Regions from separate parts of the Pseudomonas sp. SMN11 genome, predicted to be linked through region 1. Evidence: predicted binding sites of a transcription regulator. Region 1 holds the regulator's gene; each other region holds the start of a gene.
The links. Region 1 encodes sigma-54, which starts transcription at its own class of promoters, with help from an activator protein. Its sites were predicted from a motif close to ANTGGCATNNANNTTGCTNT; they were not measured.

Region 1 (7,861 bases):
GCCGCCACCCTGGCCAGCACCGGCACGCCAGCGTTCTTCGTGCATCCGGCTGAAGCCAGCCATGGCGACATGGGCATGATCACCCGCGATGACGTCATCCTGGCCCTGTCCAACTCCGGCAGCACCGCCGAGATCGTGACCCTCCTGCCGCTGATCAAGCGCCTGGGGATCCAGCTGGTCAGCCTGACCGGCAACCCGGACTCGCCCTTGGCCCAGGCCGCCGAGGTCAATCTCGACGCCAGCGTCACCCAGGAAGCCTGCCCGCTGAACCTGGCCCCGACCTCCTCCACCACCGCGGCACTGGTGCTGGGGGACGCACTGGCCATCGCCCTGCTCGAAGCCCGTGGTTTCACCGCAGAAGACTTCGCCTTCTCGCACCCTGGCGGTGCGTTGGGCCGTCGTCTGCTGCTGAAGGTCGAGAATGTCATGCACGCCGGTGATGAATTGCCCCAGGTGCAGCGCGGCACACTCCTCAAGGACGCGCTCCTTGAAATGTCCCGCAAAGGTTTGGGCATGACCGTGATCGTGGGCGCCGATGGCAAGCTGGCCGGGATCTTCACCGACGGCGACCTGCGCCGCAGCCTGGACCGCAACATCGACGTGCACACCACTCTGATTGACCAGGTGATGACCGTGCACGGCAAGACGGCTCGTGCCGAAATGCTCGCCGCCGAGGCCCTGAAGATCATGGAAGACCACAAGATCAGCGCCCTGGTGGTCGTGGACAAGGACGACCGCCCGACCGGCGCCCTGAACATGCACGACCTGCTGCGCGCCGGCGTGATGTAAAGGAGAACCAATCGATGACCCAAGATCTCATGCAACGCGGCAAGGCAATCAAACTCGCCGTTTTCGACGTTGACGGCGTGCTGACCGACGGCCGCCTGTACTTCCTCGAAGATGGCAGCGAGTTCAAGACCTTCAACACCCTTGATGGCCAGGGTATCAAGATGCTCATGGCCTCGGGCGTAACGACGGCAATCATCAGCGGGCGCAAGACCCCAGTGGTGGAGCGCCGGGCGAAAAACCTCGGCATTCCTCACCTTTACCAGGGTCGCGAAGACAAATTGGTAGTGCTCGACGGCCTGCTCGCCGAACTGGGCCTAAGCTATGAACAGGTAGCCTACCTGGGCGACGACCTCCCCGACCTACCGGTAATCCGCCGGGTCGGCCTGGGTATTGCCGTAGCCAACGCCGCACCGTTCGTTCGCCAGCACGCCCACGGCGTAACCCAGGCACGCGGCGGCGAAGGTGCTGCACGCGAGTTCTGCGAACTGATCATGCAGGCCCAGGGCACCCTGGACGCTGCCAACGCCAACTATCTGTAAGGTTGCCCATGTTCAGCAAGAAAGCCCGCAACATTGCGTTGCTCGCGGTGATCGCCGCGGTGCTGGCAGCAGTCGGCTACTGGAATGTCAGCCCCGAGAGCTTCCTCGAAAAGCCGGTAGCCCAGGTTGACGAAAGTGCCATCGACTATTACGCGATCAACGCGCACAGCGTGCAGTTCCTCCCCGACGGCAAGCTGCAATACGAAATGACTGCCGACAAGGTCGAACACCTCAAGGCCAGCGAGGTCACACTGGTGACCGCGCCCGACCTGCACATGTACCGCGGCACTCAGTACCCATGGCACGTGCAGAGCGTGCGCGCCGAGGTCAACCCTGACGGCAGCGAAGTCGAACTGATCGACCAGGTACGGATTGCCCGCACCGACGAAAAACAGCGCGATACCATCATTACCAGCTCGCGCATGACCGTATTCCCGCAGAAGCAATATGCGCAGACCGAGCAAGCCGTTAGAATCGACGGCGCCGGTGGCACAACCACAGGCAAGGGAATGAAAGCGTATTTGAAAGAAAGCAAGATCGACTTGCTCTCTAACGTAAGAGGACAGTATGAGGCTCGTTAAAACCCTCCCCCTTTTGCTCAGCCTGAGCGCAGCAGCACTGGGAAGCGCGAGCGCCTTCGCCCTGCCGAACGACCGTGACCAGCCCATCCGCATCCAGGCCGACAACGCGCACCTGGATGACAAGCAGGGCGTGGCCACCTACACCGGCGACGTGATCATCACCCAGGGCTCGATGATGATCAAAGGCAACACCGTGACCATGACCCGTGCCGCCAATGGCGACATCGACGTGGTGACCTCGGTGGGCAACCTGGCGTACTTCGAGCAGCAGCAGACTGCGGCCAAGCCTGACAAGATGAAAGGCTGGGCGGTAACCATCCAGTACCAGGCGCAGAAAGACACGGTGATCCTCACTGACCGCGCCAAGGTCGAGAACGAAGGCAATACCACCGAAGGCGAAAAGATCGTCTACAACACCAAGACCCAGGTTGCGACCGCCGGTCGTGGTGGCAACGTGACTCAACCACGTCAGCGCATCGACATGGTGATCCAGCCGAAGAAGAAGGCCGAGTAAATGGCAACCCTCAAAGCCCAGCACCTGGCCAAGAGCTACAAGGGGCGGCAAGTCGTGCGTGATGTCAGCCTGTCGATCGACAGCGGGCAGATCGTCGGCTTGCTCGGCCCCAACGGCGCCGGCAAGACCACCTGCTTCTACATGATTGTGGGGCTGGTCCAGGCCGACCAGGGGCGCGTACTGATCGACAACCTCGATGTCAGTCACCAGCCTATGCACGGCCGCGCCCGCGCCGGTATCGGCTACCTGCCGCAGGAAGCCTCGATCTTCCGCAAGCTGTCGGTGGCCGACAATATCATGGCCATTCTCGAGACCCGCAAGGACATCGACCGTGAAGGCCGACGCAAGGAACTGGAAAGCCTGCTGCAGGAGTTCCACATCAGCCACATCCGCGACAACCTCGGCATGAGCCTTTCCGGTGGCGAACGCCGCCGCGTCGAAATTGCCCGGGCCCTGGCTACCGCACCGAAGTTCATCCTGCTGGACGAACCGTTTGCCGGTGTCGACCCGATCTCCGTCGGCGACATCAAGCAGATCATCCACCACCTCAAGGCCAAGGGTATCGGTGTGCTGATCACCGACCACAACGTCCGTGAAACCCTGGATATCTGCGAGACCGCCTACATCGTCAACGACGGTCGACTGATCGCCGAAGGCGACGCCGAGACCATCCTTGCCAACGACCTGGTCAAGGAGGTCTACCTGGGCCACGAGTTCCGACTCTGATCCCCGGGACCTGCCTGGAGCACTGGCATTAACGCCCTGTCGGGGCTTAAGTTGTTACAGTGCTCTAGGCAAACGCTACAATTTGAGGCATAAAACTTGCTTGAATTTGGCGCTCCGGCGCCCTCGTGTAGTGGATGGCGCATGCGCGCCGGCGAACAAGGTATTAAGCCCCAGCCATGAAACCATCGCTCGTCCTAAAAATGGGCCAGCAACTGACGATGACCCCGCAGTTGCAACAGGCCATCCGCCTACTTCAGCTCTCTACCCTGGACCTCCAGCAGGAAATCCAGGAAGCGCTGGAGTCCAATCCGATGCTCGAACGTCAGGAAGACGGCGACGACTTCGACAACAGCGACCCGATGGCGGACAACGCCGAAAACAAGCCGGCCGCCGAAGTCCAGGAAAACAGCTTCCAGGAAAGCACCAGCAGCGCCGAAACCCTGGAAGACGGTGAGTGGAGCGAGCGAATCCCTAACGAGCTTCCAGTCGACACCGCCTGGGAAGATATTTATCAGACCAGCGCCAGCAGCCTGCCGAGCAACGATGACGACGAGTGGGACTTCACCACCCGCACATCGGCCGGCGAAAGCCTGCAGAGCCACCTGCTGTGGCAGCTGAACCTGGCCCCGATGTCCGATACCGACCGCCTGATCGCCATCACCCTGATCGACAGCATCAACGGCCAGGGCTACCTGGAAGATTCCCTCGAAGAAATCTGCGAAGGCTTCGACCCGGAGCTGGACATCGAACTCGACGAGGTAGAAGCGGTACTGCACCGCATTCAGCAGTTCGAGCCGGCCGGTGTCGGCGCCCGCTCCCTGGGCGAGTGCCTGCTGCTGCAATTGCGTCAACTGCCTGCCGGCACGCCCTGGATGAGCGAAGCCAAGCGCCTGGTCACCGACTTCATCGACCTGCTCGGCAGCCGCGACTACAGCCAGCTGATGCGCCGCATGAAGCTCAAGGAAGACGAACTGCGCCAGGTGATCGAGCTGGTGCAGAGCCTCAACCCGCGGCCCGGTTCGCAAATCGAGTCGAGCGAGCCGGAATACGTGGTGCCTGACGTGATCGTGCGCAAGGACAGCGACCGCTGGCTGGTCGAGCTGAACCAGGAAGCGATCCCGCGCCTGCGGGTCAACCCGCAGTACGCAGGTTTCGTTCGCCGCGCCGACACCAGCGCCGACAACACCTTCATGCGCAACCAGCTTCAAGAGGCACGCTGGTTCATCAAGAGCCTGCAAAGCCGTAACGAAACGCTGATGAAGGTCGCCACGCAGATCGTCGAGCACCAGCGCGGCTTCCTCGACCACGGCGACGAAGCGATGAAACCGCTGGTCCTGCATGACATCGCCGAAGCAGTGGGCATGCACGAGTCGACCATTTCGCGGGTGACCACGCAGAAATACATGCACACCCCGCGTGGCATCTACGAACTGAAATACTTTTTCTCCAGCCACGTCAGCACCGCCGAAGGCGGAGAATGCTCATCTACGGCTATCCGCGCGATCATCAAGAAACTGGTTGCCGCGGAAAATCAGAAAAAGCCATTGAGTGACAGCAAGATCGCTGGTTTACTGGAGGCACAAGGCATCCAGGTAGCCCGTCGCACCGTCGCCAAGTACCGCGAGTCCCTCGGCATCGCACCGTCGAGCGAGCGCAAGCGACTGATGTAGCCCCCGGATGTGCCACAGCGTTTGTGGGGCAGGTGCAAGACCTGCCTCTTTATGCACGGGCAACAAAGGAGAAGCTGTATGCAAGTCAATATCAGTGGACAGCATGTAGAAGTCACCCAGCCACTGCGCGATTACGTGCTTGAAAAGCTCGCTCGCGTGGAGAGTCACTTCGACAAGATCACCAACGTGCAGGTCATCATGAAAGTCGAGAAGCTGCAGCAGAAGGTCGAGGCGACCCTGCAGATTCCAGGCGGTGAAGTGGTTGCCAACGCGGAACACGAAGACATGTATGCAGCGATCGACGCCTTGGCCGACAAGCTCGACCGCCAACTGAAAAAACACAAGGAAAAACAGCAAAGCCTGCTGCAAGGTGCAGCCGCCCGCTGATCCCTCTCATCCATGATCCGACTTGAAACCATCCTGACCCCCGGCCGTTCCCTGGTGAACGTGCCGGGCGGCAGCAAGAAGCGCGCCCTGGAAAAGGTCGCCAACCTGATTGCCGAGCAAGTGCCCGAGCTTGCGATGCAAGACGTCTTCGAAAAGCTCATCGCTCGCGAAAAACTGGGTTCTACCGGCTTTGGCAATGGCATTGCCATTCCCCACTGCCGACTTGAAGGCTGCTCTGCCCCGGTAAGTGCACTGTTGCACCTGGACGCGCCGATCGACTACGACGCCATCGATGGCGCCCCGGTGGATCTGCTGTTCGTCCTGCTGGTGCCAGAGGCGGCCACCGATGCCCATCTTGAACTGCTGCGCCAGATCGCCAGCATGCTCGATCGCAAGGAGGTCCGCGATCGCCTGCGTGCCGCCGGTAGCAGCGAGGCCCTGTACCAGGTTGTCCTGGACGCACAGAACGAGCACTGAATATGCGCCTGATCATCGTCAGTGGCCGGTCCGGCTCCGGCAAGAGCACCGCCCTCGATGTACTGGAAGACAACGGTTTCTACGTCATTGACAATCTGCCGGCCGGGCTGCTGCCTCAGCTGGCAGAGAACGCGCTGATGAACACCGAGCTGTTGCAGCCTCGGGTGGCGGTCAGTATTGATGCACGCAACTTGCCAAGCCATCTGTCACGCTTCCCCGAACTGCTCGAGGAGGCCCGCGCACGCCACATCCAGTGTGATGTGCTTTATCTGGATGCCGACGAGGACACGCTGCTCAAGCGCTTCTCGGAAACCCGCCGTCGCCACCCGCTGACCAATGCCGACCGCTCGCTCGCCGAAGCGATCCGGGTAGAAAGCGAACTGCTGGGGCCGATTGCCGACCTTGCCGACCTGAAGATCGACACCACCAGCCTCAACCTCTACCAGCTGCGCGATTCGATCAAGCTACGCTTGCTCAATCAGCCCGAGCCCGGCACTGCCTTCCTGGTCGAATCGTTCGGCTTCAAGCGCGGTATGCCGGTCGATGCCGACCTGGTGTTCGACGTACGCTGCCTGCCCAACCCGTACTGGAAGCCAGAGCTGCGCGAGCATTCAGGCCTGGAGCAGCCAGTCATCGACTACCTCGCCGCACAGCCGGACGTGGAAGAAATGTTCAACGATATTTCCAGCTACCTGCTCAAATGGCTGCCACGCTTTGCTGCCAGCAACCGCGCCTATGTCACCATCGCCATTGGCTGCACAGGTGGTCACCACCGCTCGGTCTACATCACCGAACGCCTCGGCCAGCTGTTGCAGCAATCCCTGAAAAACGTCCAGGTTCGCCACCGCGACCTCTAGCCCACAGGATCCACCGCACGATGCCCGCCCGCGAAATCACCATCATCAACAAGCTGGGCCTGCATGCCCGGGCGGCAGCCAAGTTCGTCGGCGTGGCCGGCAAGTATCCCTGTCAGGTCCGCGTTGGCCGCGCACCCGACAAGATGGTGGACGGCAAAAGCATCATGGCGGTGATGATGCTGGCGGCGGGCAAAGGTACTCAAGTGCACCTGCTGACCGAAGGGGAGCAGGATAACGATGCGCTGGAAGCGCTGGTGGCATTGATCAACAACTATTTCGACGAAGGCGAGTAGCCAAAAAGGTGGCTTGGCATCTGTAGGAGCGGCCTTGTGTCGCGAAAGGGCTGCGAAGCGGCCCCAGCAATTTTGCATCCGTGCTGAAATCCTGGGGCCGCTTCGCAGCCCTTTCGCGACACAAGGCCGCTCCTAAAGGAATCACGACATCGCGGTATCCATCACCATCATCAAGCAAAAGCCGATGCACAGCCCTAGGCTGGCCAAGCGGTGATTCCCGTTGCTGCGCGACTCGGGAATGATCTCCTGGGTCACCACCAGCAGCATCGCCCCGGCCGCACAGGCCAGGCCCACCGGTAACAGCAACTCCGCCATGTTCACCAGCCAGGCACAGACCACTGCAGCCAGCGGCTCGACCAGGCCAGAGGCGGCACCGATCAGGAATGCCTTGAACCGTGGCATCCCTGCTCCCGCCAGTACCAACGCTATCACCAGCCCCTCAGGCACATCCTGCAAGGCTATGCCCATGGCCAGGCTATCAGCGTCGGCCATGCCGCCCCCGGCAGACACACCGATGGCCATGCCTTCGGGAATGTTGTGGGCAATGATGGCGATCACGAACAACCAGATCCTCGCGGCGATGACCGGCTGATTTTCGGTGCCGACCAGCGCCTCCGGGGAAGCACCGGAGACCTTGAGGTCGACCAGGAACAGGCACAGGGCGCCGAGCATCAGGCCGAAGCTGATCAGGCCACCGGCGCCCCAAGGGCTGAAACCGATGGCCTTGGCGGCATCCAGCCCAGGGATGATGAGCGAGAACGCCGTCGCCGCCAGCATCACTCCCGCCCCAAAGCCCAGCAAGGTATCGGCCAAGGCCACCGGCATGTTGCGAATCACCAGCACCGGTACTGCGCCCAGCGCCGTACCCAATGCGCACAGTGCACCGCCCTCCAGGGCACGCAACATGCGCGGTTCCAGGTCCAGCCAGGCAATGCCACGGGCCAGCAGCAGCGCTGTACCGGCCAGCAGCAGCAAGGTTCCCAGCGCCAAGCGGAACAGGCGCACACTGCTGACAGACATCACCTCAG
Region 2 (7,861 bases), on a different contig from region 1:
GGTCGACTACATGCTGCATCTGCGCCTCCAGCTCGGCCGCCAGGCCCAGGCTGTCGTCGAGGATCACCTGCTTGAGGTAGTCGAGGCCGCCTTCCAGGCTTTCGCGCCAGACCGAGGTGCGCTGCAGCTTATCGGCCGTGCGGATGTAGAACATCAGCACGCGGTCGATCAGGCGCACCAGGGTTTCGTCGTCCAGGTCGGTGGCGAACAGTTCGGCGTGGCGCGGGCGCATGCCGCCGTTGCCGCAGATGTACAGGTTCCAGCCCTTGTCGGTGGCGATCACGCCGATGTCCTTGCTCTGCGCCTCAGCGCACTCACGGGTGCAACCGGAAACCGCGAACTTGAGCTTGTGCGGGCTGCGCAGGCCCTTGTAGCGATCTTCCAGGCGCAGGGCCATGGCGACGCTGTCCTGCACGCCGTAGCGGCACCAGGTGCTGCCCACGCACGACTTCACCGTGCGCGTCGACTTGCCGTAGGCGTGGCCGGTCTCGAAGCCGGCTGCGATCAGCTCGCCCCAGATCAGCGGCAGCTCGTGCAACTGGGCGCCGAACAAGTCGATGCGCTGGCCACCGGTGATCTTGGTATAGAGGTCGTACTTTTTCGCCACCTGGCCGATCACGATCAGCTTGTCGGGGGTGATCTCGCCACCCGGGATACGCGGCACCACCGAGTAGGTGCCGTTCTTCTGCATGTTGGCCATGAAGGTGTCGTTGGTGTCCTGCAGCGGCACCAGCGCCGGGTCCATGATCGGCTGGTTCCAGCAAGAGGCGAGGATCGAGCCCACTGCGGGCTTGCAGATGTCGCAACCGACATGGCCTTTGCCGTGGCGTTCGAGCAGTTCGTTGAAGGTGCGGATACCCTCCACTCGCACCAGCCCGTAGAGTTCCTGACGGGTGTAGGCGAAATGTTCGCAAAGGCTCTTGTCGACGGTCACGCCACGGGCGGTAAGCTCGTGTTCGAACACCTGCTTGAGCAACGCTGCGCAGCCGCCGCAGCCAGTGGCCGCCTTGGTGCAGCCCTTGACCGCAGCGAGGTCGCCGCAGCCACTGTCGATGGCCGCACACACTGCGCCTTTGCTGACGTTGTGGCACGAGCAGATGGTCGCGCTGTCGGGCAGCGCGTCGGCACCGAGGGCCGGTGCACCACCGCCCTGCGGCAGGATCAGCGCTGCCGGCTCGGCCGGCAGGGCAATGCCGTTCTGGGCGTACTGCAGCAGGGTGTCGTAGTAGCTGTTGTCGCCCACCAGCACCGCGCCGAGCACGTGCTTGCCGCTGGCATCCACCACCAGCCGGCGGTAGGCGCTGTTGGCCTCGTCGATGAAGCGGTAGCTGCGCGAACCCGGCGTGGCGCCGTGGGCATCGCCGATGGAGCCGACATCCACGCCCAGCAGCTTGAGCTTGGTCGACATGTCGGCACCGGTGAATGCGTTTGCAGCTTCACCCGTCAGCAGCGCAGCCAGGTTGCGCGCCATGCTGTAGCCCGGGGCGACCAGGCCGAACACGCTGCCGTTCCACGAGGCGCATTCGCCGATGGCGAAGATGCGCGGGTCGCTGCTGCGGCAGTGGTTGTCGATCACCACGCCACCGCGTGCAGCGATCTCCAGGCCACAGGCTCGGCCGAGGGCATCCTGCGGGCGGATACCGGCAGAGAACACGATCAGGTCGGTTTCCAGGTGCTCGCCGCCGTCGAAATTCATGCGGTAGCGGTAGGCTTCTCCCGCGCTGATCGACTGGGTGGCACGCGACAGGTGCACGCCCACACCCAGCGCTTCGATCTGCGCCTTGAGCGCGGCGCCACCCTCGCCGTCCAGCTGCACCGGCATCAACCTTGGGGCAAACTCCACGACGTGCGCTTCAAGGCCGAGGGACTTCAATGCGTTGGCGGCTTCCAGGCCGAGCAGGCCGCCACCGACCACCACGCCACGGCGCGCCTGGCCGGCAGCGGCGCGAATGGCATCGAGGTCGTCGAGGGTACGGTAGACCAGGCGGGCGTTGCCGCTGGAGCCTTCGATCGGAGGCACGAACGGGTAGGAACCGGTGGCCAGGACCAAGTGGTCATAGGCGTAGCGACCCTCGGCAGTCACCACCTCGCAGCGTTCGCGGTCGACTTCCAGCACCGCTTCGCCCAGGTGAAGGTGTACGCCGCTGTTGCCGTAGTAATCCTGCCCGCACAGGGCCAGGGTTTCGGCACAGCTACCGGCGAAATATTCCGACAGATGTACGCGGTCGTAGGCTCGCTGGCGCTCTTCGCCGAACACATGCAGCTCGAAGCGCTCCAAGGCGCCGCGCTCGACCAGTTGCTCCACGCAGTGGTGGCCGACCATGCCGTTGCCGACGATGACCAGTCGCTCTCGTTGCCCGCTCGCTGTTGCCTTCATAAGCCGATCCTCGATCAAAAAAAAGGCGCCTGGAGCCGAAGCTCCAGGCGCCTTTGCCTGTATTCATCACGGTGGGTGGCCCGGGTTGATCGCCGTTGATCAGTGGGCTTTGTTGTATCAGGGATAAAGCAGGGACTGTGCCAATTGGTTTGCCTGTGCTGGCCTCTTCGCGGGCAAGCCCGCTCCCACAGGGACCGCACAGGGTTCAGCAGCGAGGTAAACCTGTGGGAGCGGGCTTGCCCGCGAAGAGGCCGGCACAGCCAACGCACATTTCAAGTGCAGCACTCCCCATTCTGGAGCACATCAATACACATCACGCCGGTACCGCTTGGCCTTGCTCAACGCTTCGACATAGGCATCGGCATCCACGCCCCCGTGCACGGTTATGACCTCACGCAACGCCGCATCCACATCCTTGGCCATGCGCTGCGCATCACCACACACATAGAAATACGCCCCCGCCTCCAACCACTGCCACAGCTGCGCCCCCTGTTCGAGCATCCGCTGCTGCACATAGATCTTCTCGGCCTGGTCCCGCGAGAACGCCGTGTCCAGGCGCAGGTGGCCGCTCGCCTGCCAAGCCTGGAGCTGTGCCTGGTAATAGAAATCCGTGGACGCATACTGCTCGCCGAAGAACAGCCAGTTTTTGCCTTTGGCACCGTGTGCCTCGCGCTCTTCGAGGAAGGCACGGAACGGCGCGATGCCGGTGCCGGGGCCGACCATGATCACCGGCACGTCGTTGTCCTCGGGCAGACGAAAGTGCTTCGATACCTGCGGGAAGATCGCCACCTTCAGTGACTGCGCCCGATCAGCGAGGAAGGTGGAGCACACGCCCTTGCGCTCGCCATAGCGCACCGTGGAAACGGTCAGGTGTACCTGGTCCGGATGAGCCAATGGGCTTGAGCTGATCGAATACAGGCGCGGCTGCAGTGGCTTGAGCAGATCGAGCCAGGTGGCCAGCGGCAACTGCTGAGGGAACACCCGCAGCACGTCGACCAACTGCCGGCCCCACAGCCACTCCCGAAGTTCGGCCTTGCACTCGGGTTGCAGCAGCCGTTGGAGGTCAGCGGCATACGTGCTGAACACCTGCAGTTGCTGCGGGGTGACTTTGGCGATTTCCAGATGGCTTTCCAGAGCCTCGGCCAGTGGCATCGCCGGCTGCCCTTTCAATTCCACCAACGCCTGGCCATCGAGATGCATCAGCGCCAGCAGTTCCTCGACCAGCGTCGGGCAGTTGCGCGGCCATACGCCCAAGGCATCACCGGTGGAATAGCTGAAGCCGCTGCCGGACAGGTCGAACACCAGCTGGCGGGTTTCCTTGCTGGCACCCGGGCCGTTGAGCAGGTGATTTTCCAGCAGCGGGGCCGAAAACGGTTGCTGCTTGCTGTAGCTCTCGACTGGCGCAAGTTCACTAAGCGGTGCTGGTGAGCTTGCGCTGCCGAGCTCCGGCAGCAGGGCTTCGAGCCAACCGGTGAATGCCTCATCAAAATCCGGTTCGCAATCGACCCGCTGTAGCAAGCGGCGCCCGCCCAGTTCGGCCAGACGCTGGTCAAGCTTGCGGCCAAAGCCACAGAACTGGTCGTAGCTGGAGTCGCCCAGGGCCAGCACCGCGTAAGGCAACTCTGCGCAGCAGGCGCCCTGCTCACTCTGCAGCGCCTGCCAGAATGCCGTGGCGCTGTCGGGCGCATCACCATCGCCGAAGGTGCTGGTGATCAGCACCACACTGGCGGCGCCTTGCAACTGGCTGGGGCTGACCGCCTCCATGCAGCTGAGCTGTACCTCCAGACCCGCGCCGCGCAAACGCTCGGCACAACGCTCGGCAAGCGCCTCGCCATTGCCCGTCTGCGAAGCCCACAGCACCTGGTGGCGCGGCGCGGCAACGGCCGGAGCGGCGGCTGGCTGCGCAAACAACCCTGCCAGCAAACCATCGACGAACAGCCGCAGCGAAGCAGCCAACGGCGCGCTGGCCGGCAAACTGGGCACGCCCTCGGTACGCGCCTGGTCGAGGCCGAGCAGAAAGCCCTGCAGGTAATGACGCTCGTCATCGGCCAGCACCGGGGCTGGCAGGGTGTCCAGGCCAAGCAGGCGGGACAGGGTCGCGGTCGGCATGCGGGCAGGCTCCGGGATGGCAGTGTTCAGTTCAAGGGCATCGATGCGCTCGCCAGCAACCCGTTCCAGCGCCACCGCGCAATGTTTGAACGCCGGCTGCAGCGACAGCGGATCGACTGCGTCACAGGTGACGGCATTGATCGCCAACTGCTCGCCGATCAGGTCATTCCAGTGGAATGGCGCAAAGCAGTTGCCAGGCATGACCCGATCGCTGATGCGTGCCGGCAATACGGCCTGGCCGCGACGTGAGCGGATGGCAACCTGATCCTTGTCGGCGATGCCCAGGCGGGCAGCATCATCAGGGTGGACTTCAACAAAGGGCCCGGGCTCCAGCTTGTTCAACGCCGGCACCTTGCCGGTCTTGGTCAGGGTGTGCCACTGGTGCTGCACACGGCCGGTGTTGAGTACCAGCGGGTAGTCGGCGTCTGGCAGCTCGGGTGCCGGCAGCCAGGGCCGGGCGAAGAAGCGCGCCTTGCCGCTGGTGGTGGGGAATGCCAGTGCAGGCGCATTGCCCTCGGCATCGCGCAACAATGACTGACTGCTGCCGTCGTTCAGGTAACGCAGCGGGCTGCGGTCATCTTCGCGCCCCGGCGCGCAGGGCCATTGCCGTGGGCCATGGCGCAACTGCTCATAGCCGATGCCTCGCAGATCGTAACCGGTTGCCGGATTCCAGAAGCGTCGAATCTCGTCGTACACCGCCTCGGCGTCGGGGTAATCGAAGGCCTCGGCGTAGCCCATGGCGCAGGCGACCCGGGCAATGATCTGCCAGTCCGCCAGGCTCTGGCCCGGGGCCTGAACCGCATGTGGCATCAGTGTCAGATTGCGTTCGCTGTTGATCATCACGCCCTCGCCTTCGGCCCACAGCGCGGCGGGCAGGAGGATATCGGCGTAGCGGTTGGTTTCGGTGTCGAGAAAGGCGTCCTGGGTGATCACCAGTTCGGCCTGGCGCAGGCCATCGATCACTTGCTGGCGGTTGGCGACGCTGGCCACGGGGTTGCTGCAGATCACCCAGCAGGCTTTCACCTCGCCGGCCTTCATCTGCTCGAACAGCGCGATCGTGCCCTCGCCACCTTCGCTACGCAGGGTTCCCGGTTCCAGGCACCATTGTGCCTCGACGAAGGCACGGTCCGCCGCCACCAGCGCCGAACGCTGGCCCGGCAGGCCCGGCCCCATGTAGCCCATTTCGCGACCGCCCATGGCATTGGGCTGGCCGGTCAGCGAAAACGGCCCGCTGCCGGGACGGCAGATGGCGCCGGTGGCCAGGTGCAGGTTGCACAGGGCGTTGCTGTGCCAGGTACCGTGGACGCTCTGGTTGAGGCCCATGGTCCAGCAGCTCATCCACTCCCTGGCCGTGCCGATCCATTCCGCCGCCTGGCGGATGTCGGCTTCACGCAGGCCGGTAATGGCGGCCACGCGCTCCGGGGTGTAATCGTCGAGGAAGGCCGGTAGCTCGTTCCAGCCTTCGGTGTGGCGGGCGATGAATTCAGGATCGGTGTGGCCGCTGTGGTGCAGCAGGTGCAGCAGGCCGTTGAGCAGGGCCATGTCAGTGCCGGGGCGCACCTGCAGGAACAGGTCGGCCTTGTCGGCCGTGGCGGTGCGCCGTGGGTCGACGACGATCAGCTTCGCGCCGGCCTTGACCCGGTCGAGCAGGCGCAGGAACAGGATCGGGTGGCAGTCGGCCATGTTCGCGCCGATCACCAGGAATACCTCGGCGCGGTCGAAATCCTGGTAGCTGCCGGGCGGGCCGTCGGCGCCGAGCGACAGCTTGTAGCCACTGCCGGCACTGGCCATGCACAGCCGCGAGTTGGACTCGATATGCCGGGTGCGGATAAAACCCTTGGCCAGCTTGTTGGCCAGGTACTGGGCCTCCAGCGACATCTGCCCGGACACATACAGCGCTACGGCGTCGGCGCCGTGCTGGTCGATGATGCCGCGCAGGCGCTCGCCGGCCTGGGCAATGGCCTGGTCCAGGCTGCTGCGCGCCGGCTGCTGGCAGCGTTGCTGGCGCACATAGGCGTCCTCCATGCGCCCGGCGGCAGTCAGTGGCAGGTGCGCGGTGAGGCCCTTGGTGCACAGGCGGCCGAAGTTGCTCGGATGCTGCTTGTCGCCGCTGATCTTGCTGACCTTGCCGTCCTTGATGCTCATGACGATGCCGCAACCGACGCCACAATAGGGGCAGACGCTGCGTACTTCGCGGGTGGTCATGGGCGGTCTCCCCTTTCAGGAACGCAAAAAGGCGCCGGCTGCCCGGGCTTGCATGGCAAGCGGGGCAACACGGCGCCTTTGTCGTGAGGTTTCTGGGCTGTCGACATTGATAGCCCTGGATAGTGGTCATTCAGCAATTAATGGGCCAACTGTACCGGCCCTTTCGCGGGGCCCGCTCCTACAGGGATCGAGAGGCTCCAAGCGCACGGATATCCTGTAGGAGCGGGCTTGCCCCGCGAAGAGGCCGGCACAGGCAGCGCACCACGCGGTGGCAAGCGAACTACCCATGGCGCTATGCTGGGGCAATTTCCAGCAAGAGCTACAGCCCGCATTCCATGTCCAAGGTGATCCTCAAGACCCCCGCCCAACTCGAACTGATGCGCAACGCCGGCCGGCTGTTGGCCCAGGTGTTCGCCGAACTCGACAGCTTCATCCGCCCCGGCGTAACCACGATGCAGATCAACGACCGCGCCGAGGCCTTCATCGTCCATACCCTCAAGGCCCGCCCGGCCAGCAAGGGCCAGTACGGCTTCCCCTATTCGCTAAATACCTCGGTTGACCATGTGGTCTGCCACGGCATCCCCAAGGTCGATGAAGTGCTGAAGGAAGGCTCGATCATCAACGTCGACATCACTCTCGAACAGGGCGGCTACATTGCCGATTCGTCAAAGATGTACAGCATCGGGGCGATCAGCGAAGACGCCCAGCGGCTGGTCGACACCACCTACGACGCGCTGTGGAAAGGCATCGAACAGGTACGCCCCGGGGCGACCCTGGGTGACATTGGCCACGCTATCCAGGCCCATGCCGAAGCGGCCGGCTACAGCGTGGTACGCGAATACTGCGGCCATGGCATCGGCCAGCAGATGCACGAAGGGCCCGAGGTACTGCATTTCGGTGTGCGCGGCATGGGCATGAAGTTGCAGCCAGGGATGGTGTTCACCATCGAACCGATGATCAACCAGGGTGGACGCGGGACGCGGACGCTGAAGGATGGCTGGACGGTGATTACCCGGGACCACTGCCTGTCGGCACAGTGGGAGCATACGGTGGCGGTGACTGAAGAGGGGGTCGAGGTGCTGACGTTGCGGGAAGAGGAGCGTCGACGCTGAGATCGCTGGGGGCGCTTTGCGCCCCTTCCGCGACGCAAGGCCGCTCCTACAGAAGATC
Region 3 (7,861 bases), on a different contig from region 1:
CTCGTCGGGCCAGGAGCCGTACTCGATCTCGATGGCCATCGACGAATTCGAACGCAGCAACCTGGGCCAGCTGAAGATGGGCGCGCAGATCGTTGCCACCGACCTGTCCGGCTCTATGCTGAACAACTGCAAGACCGGTGAATACGACAGCCTGGCGATTGCCCGCGGCCTGTCCCAGGAGCGCCTGCAGCGTTACTTCGACACCAAGGCGCCGGGGCGCTGGGCGGTCAAGCCGGCCATCCGCAGCCGTGTCGAGTTCCGGTCGTTCAACCTGCTCGACAGCTATGCGAGCCTGGGCAAGTTCGACATCGTGTTCTGCCGCAATGTGCTGATCTACTTCTCGGCACAGGTGAAGAAGGACATCCTGTTGCGCATCCACAGCACCCTGAAGCCTGGGGGCTACCTGTTCCTCGGTGCCTCGGAGGCGCTGAACGGGTTGCCGGACCACTACCAGATGGTTCAGTGCAGCCCGGGGATCATCTACCAGGCCAAGTAAGAACGGAGTGCCTGGTGCATGCCGGTGGTTCTGTAGCTCCCGTCAAATCGAGCCGCCCGAGCGGGCGGCTCTTGATCTGCTGAACAACATTCTCAAGTCGGTACTTCCGAGAAAAAATAGGGTTCTAGATCAGTGAGTTGAGCAAGGAAAATCAAATGCTCAACTGCACTGATTTTTTTCAAGAACTTGAGGGAGTCGGAGCCGCCCAGCATGAGTGCTGGGAAAAATCCATACATTTCGTCATGCTTAAGTTGGCCAAGTGTGCGTAGCGCAGGCTTGAATAGGTCGTTGAAGTCGTTCGACTCTACTCGTGTTGAAAGGATAAAGCCCTGAAGCTCAGCATCTAGTTCAGTTTTTGTGAAGCTGTTTTTGTGGAATACATACTGAGCGCTAACGCTTGATATTGTGAGCGATGCCCCGGATTTTTCCCCCCACAGGTACAGGTCGCCAAAGGCGCTTCTGGCGATGAGGTGATAAGTATCTTGCGTGTTGAGTGCTGTGTCTTCTATCCAGGACGATACGCCTGCCTCATATTCCTGTGGGTTGACTAACCAGAAAATGCCTTCCCCGTATCCTCCCCAGCCATGTTCAGCCCAATACTCCAAGAGCTTAGGGGGTAGCTTGTCTTTGTAGCGGTCGAGGCTTGACGGTGGCACTTCCCTGCGGTCGATGGCGGGGCCAAAAATTTCGATGAACCTGGCAAAAACTTTATCCATCATGGATGCCCTTTTAGCATTTGTGTAATTTTGTGTTCATGCGCGTTGTGCTTCTAAGTTCTGGCGGAACCGTCTCGGCAGCCTTTTTGAGGTTTGGTAGCTTCGTTTTCCATTGTGGTCCTATCGTGGAATTCACTTGGCGGTCGCCGAAATCAGAGATTATATCCTTGCCGCCTGCTATGAGGTCGGGGTTGTGCAGTGCAGCTAACACGGACATCCGGTTTTTGGCTTTTTCGATTGCGGCCAATTCAGCGTCTAAAGGGTCAAGTGTTTTCCGGAGCTCTTGTGCAATGCTGTTTCGGATGTCGTCCTCATAATGCACCCTGGCTTTTTGGGCAATGCCGGGATTCCGTTTGTTTGGGGACGTAACACTCTCCAAGAACTCCTCAACCGTCATCCAGTTGAGCCCATCCTCTTGACCGTTCAACTGTCGCTTGAATTCCCCTGTCTTATACTCCGGCAACTTGCCTGTTTTAAAGCATTCGACATGATGCAATGCCATGACGCCGGGGTGGCTTTTTGTCGACCCCTTGTCATTTTTATGTGCGTCCGGTACTGCCGGATCACGCCCGGCTACCGCTCCTGTGCGCCGTTCTGGCACCTGCGGATCCGGCCGTTTCTTCAAAGCCGCCTCGTGCTTGAGCATCCACTGCCCAATCCGCGCGCCTTTCTTGCTGGTGGCCATTTCCTGGGCAAGCACACCCGCATTGCCGCGCCCGCGGGTGAGGTAGGACACCATGGCGCCCAACAGCAGCATCACCACTTCCACATGCCCTGTGGCAATGAAATGCGCTGCCTGGTCGATGGCAAACGGGTTGTCCTGGCTGAACGCGTTCAGCCCTTCTTCACCGCGGGTGCCTTCCCAGGCGATGCCGATGCCGTCCAGGTAGTACTCGCCGATACGCGGCAGGCCATCGACGAAAAATTCGGCGAGAGAGGCGATGCCCAGTGCGCCGAGTATCCAGCCGCTGACCTTGAAGCCGATGGCAGTGCCTGCGACGCCACCGGGAATGGCTCCGGCACCTCCCGCGAACGCACCGATGCCGGCACCGAGCAGGCCGCCGGTGAGGGCGCTGCCGGCGACGATCATCGCCATCTGCTCGGCGACGCCGATCAGGTCGTCGAGGATGCTTTTGATGTCGAGGTCGGCGAAGCGCTGGCGCAGCAGGTCGCCGGCTACCCATTCCGCCTTGTGGAACGCGCGCCGCACGGTGTCCACGCGGCGCAGGTTGAGGGCCAGTGACGGCACCTGTTCGTTGAGGTAAGTACGGAAATGGGCGCCTCCCTGATAGCCCATTTCATCGGTGATGCGTGTTTCGATATCGCGCCAGGTGGGCACGATGTGCCAGAGCAACATGAGGCGTCTCCCTGCCAGTTTTGTGCAGGGGAAATCACATCATGGAGTGAGGGCGGGAAATTCCTGAGTCGGCTGTAGGAAAAGTCTATTTAATTTCCAATGGGGCAAGGGTTATTGAGATTTGAGATTGCTGGGTAGGGTTGGTGGGGTTGTCGTTTCAAGATCGAACGCCGCGCGGACGGCGCTCGATCTTGAAGCGATACATGCACTGCCAAGCACCTGCCCACCCTCTGACGTCAATTTTTTGTTTTGCCGCTTTTGCCACTCGGAAATTGCCGCTTTCGCTTCGCCAGGCGGAAGCACTTTGCCGCTTTTCTGGCATCGCGCCATCAGCCGCCCGCGCTACAACCCAGCATTTCCGGGCTTTCGGGAATGTGGCACAGCCCTTGCTATACCTTGCTCAACGAAATTCCGGCCAACCTTCGAAGGTTTTCCCGACATGAGCATCAGTTTCGACAAGGCGCTTGGCATTCACGAAAAGGCACTGGGCTTCCGCGCTCAGCGCGCCGAAGTGCTGGCCAACAATATCGCCAACGCCGACACGCCCAACTACAAGGCGCGTGACATGGACTTCTCTTCGGTGCTCGCCGCCGAGAGCCAGAAGCAGCAAAGCGGCCGCTTCGCCATGGACCGCACCAACAGCCGCCACATCGAGGCCGAAGGCCTGGCAATGGCTGACGACTCGCTGCAATACCGCGTGCCGACCCAGCCGTCGATCGACCAGAACACCGTGGACGCCCAGATCGAGCAATCGAACTACACGGAAAACGCCATCGGCTTCCAGGCCAGCTTCACCTTGCTCAACAGTAAATTCAAAGGGCTGGTTTCGGCCCTGCGCGGAGAGTAATTCATGTCCCTTTCCAGTGTTTTCAACATTGCCGGCAGCGGCATGAGCGCGCAGAACACCCGCCTCAACACCGTTGCCTCGAACATCGCCAACGCCGAAACCGTGTCGTCGAGCATCGACCAGACCTACCGTGCGCGCCACCCGGTGTTCGCCACCACTTTCCAGAACGCGCAAAGCGGCGTCAGCCAGTCGTTGTTCGAGGACCAGGGCGAGGCGGGGCAGGGCGTGCAGGTCAAGGGCATCGTCGAAGACCAGAGCAATCTGGAGGCGCGCTACGAGCCGAATCACCCGGCGGCGAACAAGGACGGCTACGTCTACTACCCGAACGTCAACGTGGTCGAGGAGATGGCTGACATGATCTCCGCCAGCCGTGCGTTCCAGACCAACGCCGAGCTGATGAACACCGCCAAGAACATGATGCAGAAAGTGCTGACCCTGGGTCAGTGATAAGGAAGCCGGACCATGGCCATCGATACCTCCTCTACCGGTGTCAACCTCAACGACGTCATCGCGGCGTCCGGTGTCAGCACTGGCACCACCAAGAAGACCACCACTGATACCGCGTCCCAGACCGGCAACAGCTCTCTGGGCAAGGATGCGTTCCTGCAGCTGCTGGTTACCCAGATGCAGCACCAGAACCCGCTCGACCCGCAGGACAACGGCGAGTTCGTGGCCCAGTTGGCGCAGTTCAGCAGCCTTGAGGGCATCACCTCGCTGAACGAGTCGGTCACCAACATCACCAGTGCCATGGCCTCGTCCCAGGCGCTGCAGGCGTCGTCGCTGGTCGGCCGCTCGGTGATCGTGCAGAACGACAAGGCCGTGGTCGATACCGCCGACAGTTTCAATGGCCAGTTCGTCGTGCCGCAGGCCATCGACGGGGCGAAGATCACCGTCAAGGACAAGGACGGCAACACCGTCAAGACCATCGAGGTGGGCGAACAGAAAGCCGGCTACGCCGACTTCATCTGGGATGGCACCAACTCGAGCGGCGCGAAGGTCGACCCGGGAACCTACACCTTCACTGCCAGCACCACCGTGGATGGCAAATCGGTGCAGATGAACACCCTGCTGCCGGCCAAGGTCACCAGCGTAAGCTTCAACACCACGGGCGAAATGGTGCTCAACCTCGCCGGGGTCGGCAAGGTTTCCCTGTCCGACGTACAAACCATCGGTATCTAAGGCCAGAACGGCACAAGGAGCAACAGCATGTCTTTCAATATCGGCCTTAGCGGTCTGTACGCAGCCAACAAGCAGCTGGACGTTACCGGCAACAACATTGCCAACGTCAACACCACCGGTTTCAAGTCGTCGCGTGCCGAGTTCGCCGACGTCTACGCCGGCGCCAATCGCCTGGGCGTGGGCAAGAACCAGGTCGGCAACGGTGTGCGACTGGCCGCGGTTTCCCAGCAATTCACCCAGGGTGACGTGAACAACACCGGCAACGTGCTGGACATGGGTATCCAGGGCCAGGGCTACTTCGTGCTGTCCGACAACGGCTCGATGGTCTACACCCGTGCCGGTGCCTTCCAGACCAGCAAGGACAACTATGTCGTCACTTCCGATGGCCTGCGCCTGCAGGGCTATGCTGCCGACAGCAGCGGCAACATCAAGAAAGGTGTGCTGACCGACCTGCAGATCGACACCTCGGCGCTGCAGCCAAAGGCCACCACCCTGATCGACCAGGGCATCAACCTGAATTCCTCGGCCAAGTCTATCCCGCTGCCGTCGACGCCGCCGGTTGCCGGTGACATCGTGTTCGACCCGACTGATGACACTACGTACACCAAGTCGTTCCCGACCAAGGTCTACGACAGTCAGGGTAACGAGCACACCATGGAACAGTTCTACCGCAAGACCGACACCAACCAGTGGACGATGTACACCCTGGTAGATGGTCGCAACCCGATGGACCCGACGTCCACTGCGCCGCTGGAAGCGACCATGACCTTCAATACCGACGGTAGCGTGGCGTCCATGGCCACTGACCCGGCCAGCATTCCGCCGGGTGCTCCGGCCAACGCCGAATGGGCGGTGACCAACAATACCTTCACCCTCAAGGGCTGGGTCCCGGCCGCCAAGGATGCTGCAGGTAACTGGGCCTCCAACGGTTCGGCGGAGAACGCCGACGGCATGAAGCTGTCGATGAACAGCACCACCTCGTACAACACTGAGACCGCGCGCATGTCGCAGTCCCAGGACGGTTATGCCACCGGCATCCTGTCAAGCCTTAGCATCGACTCCACCGGCGTGATGTTCGCCAGCTTCAGCAACCAGCAGTCGCGTGCCATCGGCCAGGTAGCCCTGGCCAGCTTCGCCAACGACCAAGGCCTGCAGCAGATCGGTGGCACCCGCTGGACCGAGACTTATTCCTCGGGCATTCCGGGTATTGATACGCCGAAGACCGGCACCCTGGGCAGTGTCGAGTCCAACGCGCTGGAAGGCTCGAACGTCAACCTGACGCAAGAGCTGGTCGAGCTGATCAAGGCGCAGAGCAACTACCAGGCGAACGCCAAGACCATCTCCACTGAAAGCACCATCATGCAGACCATCATTCAGATGACCTGATGGTCGCTGGCTGAGCATGCGTGGACTGACCCCTTTCCTGTAAAGGGGTCAGTCGTATTTGCAGGAGGGATCATGAAAAGGCTGGTTGTCACGTTGATCGCCGCTTTCTGCCTGTACCAGGCCCAGGCCGGCACCGCGCCCTGGTGGCGCTGGGAGAGCCAGGTGGATGGCCGGCTGGTGTGTTCGCAGTGGCCGCCGGGGGAGGGCTGGAAAAAATTCGCCGGTCCATTCACCAATGGCGGTTGCCGCGAGCCTTGATGAGGCCGGTAGAGGATTGCCGCCATCGGCAACCCGGCGCCGGATAACCGGCGGCATCCCAATCGCAAAACCCCGATAAAAGCCCGTATTCACGGGCTTTTTCATGAATTCGAGAAGTTGGTTCGGAACTTGCTTCAGAGCCTGCACAGCAACGGCGAACGGCAAACGATCGTCAGTGCAGCGGAGGATGACTGTGGACAAGATGCTTTACGTGGCCATGACCGGCGCCAGCCAGAACGCGCTGGCGCAAAAGGCCCACGCCAACAACCTGGCGAACGTTTCCACCAATGGCTTCCAGCGCGACCTGGAGCAGGCGCGCTCGATGCCGGTGTTCGGTGACAGCTTTCCGTCACGGGCGTTTGCCATGACCGAACGCCCGGCCACCGACTTCAGCGAAGGGCCGATGGTCGAGACTGGGCGCGAGCTGGACGTGGCCGTGAGCGGGCAGGGCTTCATCGCCGTGCAGGCGCCGGATGGCAGCGAAGCCTATGTGCGCACCGGCAGCCTGAACATCGACGCCCTCGGCGTGCTGCGTGCCGGCAACGGCATGCCGGTGATCGGCAACGGTGGCCCGATCGCCATTCCGCCAGAGCAGAAAGTCGAAGTCGGTGCCGACGGCACCATCAGCATCCGCTCGATGGGTGAAGACCCGCGGGTGATGGCCGAGGTCGACCGCATCAAGCTGGTCAACCCGGACATCAAGAGCATGACCAAGGGCCTGGACGGGCTGATTCACACCCAGAACGGCCAGCCGGCTGCCGCCGACGTCAATGTAAGGGTGGTGTCGGGCTTCCTCGAAGGCAGCAACGTCAACGCCGTGGAAGAAATGACTTCGGTGCTGGCGCTGTCCCGCCAGTTCGAGCTGCACGTGAAAATGATGAACGCGGCCAAGGAAGGCGATGAAGCCATGGCGCGTGTTTTGCAAATCGGCTAACCAACTTTGAACGGGTGCCGTAAAACAGGCGCACGAGGAGAATACTGATGCTTCCGGCTCTTTGGGTCGCTAAAACCGGCCTGTCCGCCCAGGACACCAACCTGACCGTCATTTCCAACAACCTGGCCAACGTCTCGACCACCGGCTTCAAGCGGGATCGCGCCGAGTTCGCCGACCTGCTGTACCAGATCAAGCGTCAGCCAGGTGCGCAGTCGACCCAGGACAGCGAGCTGCCATCGGGCCTGCAGGTCGGTACCGGTGTGCGCATTGTCGGCACCCAGAAGAACTTCCAGACCGGCAGCCTGCAGACCACCGAAAACCCGCTGGACATGGCGGTCAACGGCCGTGGCTTCTTCCAGGTGCTGCAGCCGGACGGCACCGTTTCGTACACCCGTGACGGTACATTCCACCTGAACTCCGATGGCCAGATCGTCACTGCCCAAGGCTTTGCCCTGGAGCCTGCGATCGTGGTGCCGAACGACGCCCAGACCTTCACCGTTGGCCAGGACGGCACCGTGTCGATCACCACCGCCGGCAACCCGGCTGCACAGGTGATCGGCAACCTGCAGACCGCCGACTTCATCAACCCGGCTGGCTTGCAGGCGATCGGTGACAACCTGTTCCTGGAAACCGCAGCCAGCGGCGCGCCGCAAGTCGGTACCCCGGGTCTGAACGGCTTCGGCACCAC

Region 2: nirB (nitrite reductase large subunit NirB) is a predicted target of sigma-54. The motif match lies at 2,503-2,522, and genes of this name have one in related genera.
Region 3: flgB (flagellar basal body rod protein FlgB) is a predicted target of sigma-54. The motif match lies at 2,943-2,962, and genes of this name have one in related genera.

Annotation. Positions count from the first base shown of each region.
Region 1 is NZ_JBKGGW010000012.1:114,088-121,948, reverse strand. Features, by position in the region: gene ACLEJU_RS13385 (KpsF/GutQ family sugar-phosphate isomerase) at 1-789, shown strand, start outside; gene ACLEJU_RS13380 (KdsC family phosphatase) at 804-1,328, shown strand; gene lptC (LPS export ABC transporter periplasmic protein LptC) at 1,337-1,909, shown strand; gene lptA (lipopolysaccharide transport periplasmic protein LptA) at 1,896-2,423, shown strand; gene lptB (LPS export ABC transporter ATP-binding protein) at 2,424-3,149, shown strand; gene ACLEJU_RS13360 (RNA polymerase factor sigma-54) at 3,326-4,819, shown strand; gene hpf (ribosome hibernation-promoting factor, HPF/YfiA family) at 4,898-5,206, shown strand; gene ptsN (PTS IIA-like nitrogen regulatory protein PtsN) at 5,219-5,683, shown strand; gene rapZ (RNase adapter RapZ) at 5,686-6,540, shown strand; gene ACLEJU_RS13340 (HPr family phosphocarrier protein) at 6,561-6,833, shown strand; gene ACLEJU_RS13335 (ZIP family metal transporter) at 6,975-7,861, opposite strand, start outside.
Region 2 is NZ_JBKGGW010000029.1:57,703-65,563, reverse strand. Features, by position in the region: gene nirB (nitrite reductase large subunit NirB) at 1-2,377, opposite strand, end outside; gene ACLEJU_RS21300 (molybdopterin-dependent oxidoreductase) at 2,681-6,691, opposite strand; gene map (type I methionyl aminopeptidase) at 7,027-7,803, shown strand.
Region 3 is NZ_JBKGGW010000037.1:6,960-14,820, forward strand. Features, by position in the region: gene cheR (protein-glutamate O-methyltransferase CheR) at 1-496, shown strand, start outside; gene ACLEJU_RS23675 (GAD-like domain-containing protein) at 589-1,212, opposite strand; gene ACLEJU_RS23680 (DUF6861 domain-containing protein) at 1,226-2,569, opposite strand; gene flgB (flagellar basal body rod protein FlgB) at 3,009-3,416, shown strand; gene flgC (flagellar basal body rod protein FlgC) at 3,420-3,863, shown strand; gene flgD (flagellar hook assembly protein FlgD) at 3,879-4,595, shown strand; gene flgE (flagellar hook protein FlgE) at 4,623-5,981, shown strand; gene ACLEJU_RS23705 (hypothetical protein) at 6,054-6,239, shown strand; gene flgF (flagellar basal-body rod protein FlgF) at 6,433-7,173, shown strand; gene flgG (flagellar basal-body rod protein FlgG) at 7,221-7,861, shown strand, end outside.